Regions from separate parts of the Clostridium sp. HCS.1 genome, predicted to be linked through region 1. Evidence: riboswitches for the same ligand, from Rfam matches in the RefSeq annotation. Region 1 holds a riboswitch; the other holds the start of a gene.
The links. A riboswitch is a leader RNA that binds a small molecule or an ion and turns the genes downstream of it on or off. The one in region 1 is predicted to bind thiamine pyrophosphate.

Region 1 (4,706 bases):
TTTATTATCGTACAAGAATTTAGTATAGTTATCCCATACACTATCCTTCATTTCTCCCCAGATCTTAGTATCTTCCATATACTTATCAGCTAGATATTTTTGACTTTCTATTGCTAATTCTTCACTTATTTCAGGTACCTTGCTTACTAATAATTTAGCAGCTTCTTCTGGATTTGCTATTGCATCTTCATATCCTTTTGTAGTTGCTTCTATAAACTTTTTAGCTAAATCCTTCTTATTATTAACTGTATCCTCAGTTGTAGCAATAATAGGAGTATAATAATCTAAAGCTGGATCTAAATCTCTAACTGGAATATAATTAATATCAAAACCTCTAAGCTTTGCTTCAATATTTGTCCAAGCTTCAAAGGTCCATTCAAAGTCTAAATTGTTTTTAGTTGCTATAAAGAAATCTTCTGTACCTGCATCTACCATTTTTAATTTAGTAAAATCAGCTCCGTTTTTCTCCATAACAGCCTTTAATATTGCTTCTTCTGATGGACTTCCCCATCCACCGTAAACTTTATTTTCAAAATCTTTTACAGTTGCTATCCCCTTTTCTTTAGGTGATGCAAAGCCAGATGTATTATGCTGTATTATAGCTGCTATTGCCATAACTGGTAATGGAGTCTCTGATGTTCTAGCATAAGTTAAATCTTCTTGATAACTTACTGCAAAATCTCCTTTACCTGCTGCTAATAGTTGAAGAGATGATCCTTCTGATGGTTGTATTATTTCAACATCTAAACCTAAATCTTTATAATATCCCTTTTCCTGTGCTACATAAAACCCAGTATGATTAGTATTAGGTGTCCAATCCAATATTAATGTAACCTTTTGTAAATCTAAATCTTTACTAGTTTCTTTATTATTACTACATCCTGTAAATAAAGTTAATGCTGCTACTGACGCTAAAACTACTGATAATAATTTCTTTTTTATCACTATTTCCACCTCCAATTAATTTTTTCTTTCTGTACTGTTTTTTTCATTATTCCAAGGAGTAAAAACTTTTTCCATAATTGAAACTAAAGCAAATATAGCCATACTTATAATAACTATAATAACAATTGCTGCAAACATCTTATCTAAGGCATAAGCACTTCTTGCTCTAGTCATATATACACCTAGTCCCTTATCTCCTCCTAGCCATTCACCAATTACAGCCCCCATAATACTATAAGTTGCTGCAATTCTCATTCCTGAGAAGAAATTTATCATTCCATAAGGAAGTTTTAAATGCATAAATATATTAAGTTTAGATGCTCCCATTAATTTAAAGTGATTTATTAAATCTTTATCTACACCTTCTAATCCATCCACTATACTTATTACTATTGGGAAAAAGCACACAATTACAACAACAATTATTTTTGGTAAATATCCAAAACCAAACCATATAATAAAAAGTGGTGCCAAAGCAATGGTTGGTATAGTTTGTGATATTACTAAAACTGGATAAAGTGCTTTCTTTATAAGTGGTAACATATCCATAATTACAGCTAATATTATAGCTAGCACAATAGCAATTAAAAAACCTACAAAGCCTTCATATAATGTCGCTAATATATGTGGTATCATAATTTTAAAGTCACTAACTAAAACCTTAATTACATCTGTAGGTGTTGGCATTATATATTTTTCTATACCACCTGCTCTAACAACAACTTCCCATAAACTTAATAAAATTATAATAAATATTATAGGTGCAAGTTTATTTCCTATATTTTTCGATTTTTTCATCCATAGTCACGCCTTCTTTTTTATAGTCTATTTTAACCATAGAACATACTCTTGATGCACCTTCTTCTGTACATATATCTTGAGCCTTCTTCACTATCTCTAGTAAGTCATCTAGTTCTCCCTCCATTGTAGTTTCCATTGCTCCAACTTCGTACTTCACTCCAGTAGAAGCAATATATTCAATAACTTTGTCCACCACAGGATAAATTCTTTCTTCAGTTACTGAAGGTATCACTTGAAGGCTTACATTACATAGTTCCATAAAATTCCCTCCTTTTTTTTCTATAATTAACTTAAATAATTTATCTTAAATCTGATAAAGTATATGGTTAAAAGAAAAAACAGCATCCTAATATAAGAATGCTGCTCAATAGCTTAATTTGTAATTGAAACAATACTAATCTCCCTACGTTGGCATTATCCAAATCAGGTTTATGGGTCAAAATGGTCACAACTTTATCTCAGACAGTTCCCTGCCCCCCCAGTTAAATTATTAAGTTTATATATCCATTTTATTCATTTTGGTTATTAATGTCAAGGTAATTAATAATAATTATTATTTAGCTATTATCTAGTAGTTATTATTACTCTATTTTCCTTGATCCATATATAACAACTAATGATGGTATTTGAATAAACAATTAATTTTTCATACTCTTAACTCATTATTTAATAACTTTTTTAGATTCTCTTCAACAATAATCAATAACTCTTCCATTTTAATCTCTTTAAAATTAGCTACTTTTCCATAAACTTTTATTATTTCACTTGGATATCCATAATCTCCGTTAACCCATTCCAATGCAGTTGGACCATCAGTTTCTAAAAGTAATTTATCCATTGGTATTTTACTCAATACTTCATAAGTTTTTTCTGAATATCCCATATCTACACTAATAGTAAAATAACATCCAAGCTTAATAAGCTTTTCTAAAGTGCTCATACCACCACTATACCAGTGGATTATCGCTTTATTATAATTATATTTTTTAAGAGCCTCATATATTTCTTTTTCTGCATCTTTAGTGTGAAGACTTATAACTTTATTTCTCTTTATGCTTTCTTCAAGTATAAAATTAAACACTCTTCTTTGTGTCTCAAAGGTACTTTTGTCTTCTACCCAAAGATAGTCTAAACCTATTTCACCTATCATTTCACTTTCCTCAATATAGGGAATAAGGGCCTGAAAATCTCCTCTATACTCTGCAGCCTTCCAAGGATGTATCCCAAAGCAAGGTTTAATAAATTCACTTTTCTTACTGTATTCTTTATTTTTAATATAGCTTTCTATATTCATACTATTTGCTAAAACTAATATTTTATTTTTATTTATATCTTCAATAGCCTTATCTATATTATTTTCAAAAAAATCTAAATGTGTATGACAATCTATATACATGTATCCTCCTTAATAAAAAAACAAACCTTTAGATAAGTATTTCTGCTATATATTTATTTTTATATTCTTATATATAATTTTTTATATCTTTAATAATTTATATATTATATATATTATATCATTTATATTTATTTAATTAGAATACTTCAATTTAATTGGAGAAACAGTGGCAATTCATTTATTATAAAAGTACTTTAGCAAATTCTATATTATCAAATTCCTTTTCTTTTATATATTCTAATGAATCAATTAAATAGCTTTTATGATGTTCTATAGTTTTAGAGAAAGATTGAATAAATTCAACTATACTTTCTTTAGATTCCTGTTTATTATATAGATATTTTCCAACCAAATAAAATCTAATAAATGAATATCTTGTTAAAAGCATAATATATCCATCAAATATTGATTTAGATTCAGAAAATGGGAAAATATTATTATATATGAAATTCACTAAATAATTTTCAAAAATATAGCTATTATTAATAAAATTTTCATTATAATCTTCAAATGCTTTTATGTATAATCCTGAATGTTCACTTATTTCAATATTTTCATCAAACTTTAATCCAGCTATAATTTCCCTTGTATATTCTTTAAAAGAAACGCTATCCACATTTTTAGATACATTTAAAAACTCTAACATTTTTTTGAAAAAATCAATTTGAATAAGACAATTTAATTTATTTTTTTCATAGCAATCCTTACCTAAATTTATATCATAGTTTTTAATAAATTTAGATACATTACCATAATTATATTTAAGTTCATCCTCTAATTTATTTATAAAATCACCTAATATATAAAGCCTTTCACTTAAATTTAATTTTCTATTTTGTATTATTCTAATACTAAGGTCTCTAATTTCTTTGAAATACTTTATTGGTGACTTATTATATTTTTTAGATTTAGTATCAATCTCACTTGATACTATATGTTTTCCTAAGTTTTCTTCACTTTCTTTAAATTTGATTCCTTCTTCCTTTAATAAAAGAATTCTTGCCGCTTCAGGGCAGGCTACATCAAGGGACATTTCATAATATCCATCTATTTTATTAATTATTCTAGGAAAAGATGTACAAACATTTGAAAGATATTCTTCGCCAATCTTAGAATAAATAATGCAATAATTTTCTTCATCCAAAAAAGGACACCTTTTATCACCCTTTAATTTTATTTTTCCATAATCAATGTCATAGCTTGTACAATAATCATTATTATGAACATTTTTTTGAAACATTCTTTTCATTTCTTTGTCTTGAATTCTATAATATTGTTTGAAGGTAATCTTATCTATATCTATATCCCAACCAACACAACAGCTATCTTTGCAGTTTCCACCTATACACTTAAATTCTTTAAAATATTCTGGGTATCTCATTTTATATTTTTCTCTCATAGTATAACTTCCTTTTCAAATTAATTACTTAAACTTTCCTATTAAATACTTATTTTACTACAGTATTTTAAATTTGTCAGATATACCTTTTCTTCTATGTATAATAATAAAACCAATAGCCTATATGTACCCTTCTAGGAATAGTGAGAAATCGAATTTCAATAC
Region 2 (4,706 bases), 870 kb from region 1:
TGAATGTAAAAAAGTGAATTATGCAATAGATCCATATGCTAATGCTGTAGGAGTTAATGGAAAAAAGGGATGTTTAATAGATTTAAATAAAAGTACTACTATGCCAGAAGCATGGTTACTAGATAAAAGACCAGAACTTTTAAGGAAAGAAGATAGTATAATTTATGAATTGCATATAAGAGATTTTACTATAAGTGAGGATAGTGGTATAAATAAAGCTTTAAGAGGTAAGTATTTAGGATTAGCCAAAGAAGGAACATCATTAATAGATACCAATAGAAATATTGCCGTAAAAACTGGAATAGATCACTTAAAGGATTTAGGAATTACCCATCTGCATATTTTACCTATTTTTGATTTTGGTTCTGTAGATGAAAGAAGAAGTCGTAAAAAAGAAAATAGAAGTTGGGGATATGATCCTATAAATTATAATGCTCCTGATGGAAGTTATTCTAGCGATGCTTATTCTCCTATTTCAAGAATAGTAGAACTTAGAAGTATGATAAATACCCTTCATAAAAATAATATTAGAATAGTTATGGATGTTGTATATAATCATATGCAGGATACCTCCAATTTAGATAAGTTAGTACCAGGATATTATTTTAGATCTAATTATAGAGGTAGATATACAAATGGATCTGGCTGCGGTAATGAACTTGCTACTGAAAAACCTATGGTAAGAAAATATATAGTTGATTCTATAAAGCATTGGATTAATGATTATAATATTGATGGATTTAGATTTGACCTTATGGGATTAATAGATGTGGATACTATGAAAGAAATAGTAAAGCTTTCAAATGAAGTTAATGATAATATTTTAATTTATGGTGAACCATGGAAGGGTGGAGATTCACCACTTTCAAATGGTATAAGTAAAGGAATGCAAAGAGGTCAAGAATTTTCGGTGTTTAACGATACTTTTAGAGATTACATCAGAGGGAATAATTCTCCATCTAATGGATTTGTTAACGGAAAGCAACATGATGGACCTACTGCTTGGAGCATAATAGAAGGATTAAAGGGATCTATTAATACTATTTCCTTAAATCCAGTAGAAAGCATTAATTATGTAGATGCTCATGATAATTATACCCTTTGGGATCAAATAGAAAAAAGTCTAAATCAAAATATTAAACCTAATGAATACAGAATAATAAAAGAAGATGATATCTTTGATAATCACTTAGTAAGAAGAAATGTTTTAGCACTTTCTATAATTTTATTATCTCAAGGTATTCCATTTATTCAAGGTGGAGCAGAATTATTAAGAAGTAAAAATGGTGATCATAATAGCTATAAAAGTCCTGACAATATAAATGCTATATACTGGGTTGATAAAGTTAAATATTATGAGGTGTTTAACTTTGTAAAGATGCTAATAAGAATAAGAAAGAAATTTAAAGCCTTTAGATTCGATAAAAGAGAAGATATTAATAAAATTGATATTAGCTTTTTAAATGGTGATGAAAGGGTTGGAGTAATAAAATGGCATTATAAAGATGAAAATGCTACAGGCGGCGCAAAAGAAATAATTGTAATATTTAATGCTACTACCTATGATAATTATGATATTAATAAATTTATCACAAACACTATAAGTGAAGAATGGAATATTCTAGCTATAAATGAAATAATAAATGATGAAGTAATAATGAGGGTAAAAAGAAATGAAATTCCAACTTTAAACTCTTATTCTATTTTAATAATGTATTCATAATAAAAATCATATTTATTTAAATAAAAGGCAGAAAATTTAATTAAATTTTCTGCCTTTTTAATTTAAATATATTCATAAAGTAAAGCCATAAATATATTATTTCTAATTATTTTATATAGCTAAGCTTTAACTGTAACTATTATTCATTAAGATTATTTTAGAAATAGGTAACAGAGAAATAATAATTAAAATCACTAATAAGTTTCCAAGTACTACAGATCCGTTTACAATAAAGGAATAAAGTACTGGAGACCAACCTTTTGGAGCAAATTCTCCAAAGAATAATACACCAGAGATAAAGTGAAATATAAATCTTATAAACATTCCCAAAGTTGTACCTAATAATTTCTTATTCTTAAAAAATCCAGATAGTCCAACAGCCATAAAAGGAAGGGGATAATCAAATAATACTTGTATTGGATGTAATATATAAGGACTTATAATTAAGTAAATTACTCCAAATAAGAAACCTGTAAGCATTCCTATTTCAGGACCATACATGAAGGATATTATAAGAATTGGAACCATGCTACCAAGATTAATGCTTCCAGCGCCATTAGGTAAATCAACTAATTTAACAAGATGAAGTATTGTAGCTAATGCTAAAGCTATACCTATTCTTGTTATTACTTTAGTGTCTAATTTTATCTTCTTAAATCTTATAAGAGCTAAAATTATAAGAATAACTCCAATAAGAGTAGCTAAAGATAAAGGACTATTATAAATTTCATTAAAGCCTTCCTTTAATGTATTAAAAAAATTGTTCATAAAAAAAACCTCCTTATTTAAATGCTAGGAGGTACAATATTAGTAATACTAAAAATATTACTAATAAATCTCTGACGGCTTTCCTACGCTGGTATTATCCAGATCAGGTTAAAGAGGGTTAATGAAAAATCATTTCTCAGCACAAAGGCACCCCTAGCACTTAATTATTATGTTATAACTAAATTTTATATAATATGGTTTATAAAGTCAATAATAAATGCACAAAGAATATAATACTACTATATAACGTAATATTAGGATGGACTAATATATATTTTGAAGTATAATATAAAGTAACATAATTTATATTAGAAAGGAAGAATAATATGAGTATATTTGTAGAAAAAATGAAATCTAAATTAGAAAGTACAAATAGAGTAAATCAATTAAAACCTAAGGAAACCTTAGAAAAATTAGGATTTACTGATGGAATGACCTTATGCGATATCGGTGCAGGTACTGGATTGTTTTCTATCCAAGCTTCAAATATTAGTAAAAATAAAATCTATGCAATAGATATTTCACAAGATATGGTAGATTATTTAAACTCTAAAAAAAATGAACTATCATTAGAATCTTTAATTCCAATAAAGATAGAAGGAGATAGACTTCCTATAGAAAGTAATACTGTAGACTTAGCTTTAATGATAACAGTTTTACATGAAGTTAATGATATGGAATGTACTTTAAAAGAAGCAAAAAGGATTTTAAAGGATTCAGGTAAAGCATATATAGTTGAATTTTATAAGAAAGAAACTTCATTTGGGCCACCTGTAGATATAAGAATAGAGAGTGAAGAATTAATAAATCTAAGTAAGGAAATAGGATTTGATTTTGTAGAAGAAATTAATATAAGTGAAAGTCTTTATGGAATATTATTAAAAAATCAGTAGTATATAATATTGATTTTAGATGAGGCTGTAGTAACAGCCTCACTTTTTTATCCATATCTATGAATTCTTTTTACTCGTGGTTCTGCAAGATAATCATAGGCTAAAGTCCAATAAGGTAGAAGGGATGGGTTATATTTTAATACATCCTTTAAAAATATATCAAACAAATGATATTTAACTAGTATTTTTATTATGTCCTTAGGATAAGGAGTAACTTTAGAGTAGGGTTTCCTTGGATCAATAACTTGGATTTTCCCATTGGAGTTTACAAATATATGAGCATTTCTAAAGTTAATTCTTTTAAAATTAAGCTTCTTTAAGTCTTCTATTAAGTCTATTATTTCTTTAGATAAATTATATGGTAATCCATGTTTAGAAATATATTCTTTAAGTGTTACTCCTCCAACATATTCTCTAATTAAAATATTAGAAAACCTTACAATAGAATTAGGGAAAAACCTACTATCAATAGTTTGCTTAAGTATTTCATCTTCCTTTTTAGCGTTTTTAATATCTTTAAAGACTTTTAAAGCATAACCTTCAGGAGTTAAATAAACTGCACCTTCAGCACCTGAACCTAATAATTTAAGTTCTTGTACTTCTAAGAGGTAATTCATAGCACCCACCTATAAATATTGATTTTATTTATTATATGCTATTAATTTTAGTATGTTAGTAAAGTAATTAATAAGATTTATTTAAATAAGAGTATTAATTTATATGGTATAATTTAGCTACAACTACATAGGAAAAGAGTGATTATAAAATGCATTGGAAAATAAAAAACTTTAATGAGTTATCTACAGAAGAACTATATAAAATTCTTCAGTTAAGAAGTGAAGTCTTTGTTGTAGAGTAGGAATGTATATATCAAGATTGTGATAAAAAGGATATCAAAGCAACCCATTTATTTTGCATTGAAAATGGGGAAGTTATTGCAACCTTAAGAATACTTAATAAAGGAGTATCCTATGATGAATTTTCTATAGGAAGAGTGGCAGTTAAGAAAGAATACAGAAGAAAACAATTAGGAAGAAAGTCTATGGAAATGGCTATAAATTATATTGAAGAAACCTATGGCAATAATCCTATTAGAATTTCAGCACAATGTTATATTAAGGATTTTTATAAAAGCCTAGGATTTATAGAAGTTTCAGATATTTATTTAGAGGATGATATTCCTCATATAGAAATGTTATATGAAATGAAGAATTAAAAATTAAGAATGTAGAACTTAGGTAGAAACTCCCTGTGGGAGTTTCTAAAATTATAATTTATATTACTGTTCTAATGGAATTTGCTTTTCTTTCATTATTATATTT

Region 2: linked by a shared signal. The riboswitch ahead of thiT (energy-coupled thiamine transporter ThiT) and the one ahead of ACFYH6_RS12860 (MTH1187 family thiamine-binding protein) in region 1 are both predicted to bind thiamine pyrophosphate.

Annotation. Positions count from the first base shown of each region.
Region 1 covers NZ_CP170704.1:2,702,089-2,706,794, forward strand. Annotated here, with positions in the region: gene ACFYH6_RS12850 (ABC transporter substrate-binding protein) at 1-945, opposite strand, end outside; gene ACFYH6_RS12855 (ABC transporter permease) at 961-1,743, opposite strand; gene ACFYH6_RS12860 (MTH1187 family thiamine-binding protein) at 1,715-2,005, opposite strand; TPP riboswitch at 2,130-2,237, opposite strand; gene ACFYH6_RS12865 (TatD family hydrolase) at 2,393-3,142, opposite strand; gene fliB (flagellin lysine-N-methylase) at 3,324-4,541, opposite strand.
Region 2 covers NZ_CP170704.1:1,834,546-1,839,251, forward strand. Annotated here, with positions in the region: gene pulA (type I pullulanase) at 1-1,723, shown strand, start outside; gene thiT (energy-coupled thiamine transporter ThiT) at 1,850-2,491, opposite strand; TPP riboswitch at 2,555-2,656, opposite strand; gene ACFYH6_RS08745 (class I SAM-dependent methyltransferase) at 2,818-3,384, shown strand; gene ACFYH6_RS08750 (serine/threonine protein kinase) at 3,432-4,001, opposite strand; partial or broken gene ACFYH6_RS08755 (GNAT family N-acetyltransferase) at 4,151-4,600, shown strand; gene ACFYH6_RS08760 (MATE family efflux transporter) at 4,664-4,706, opposite strand, start outside.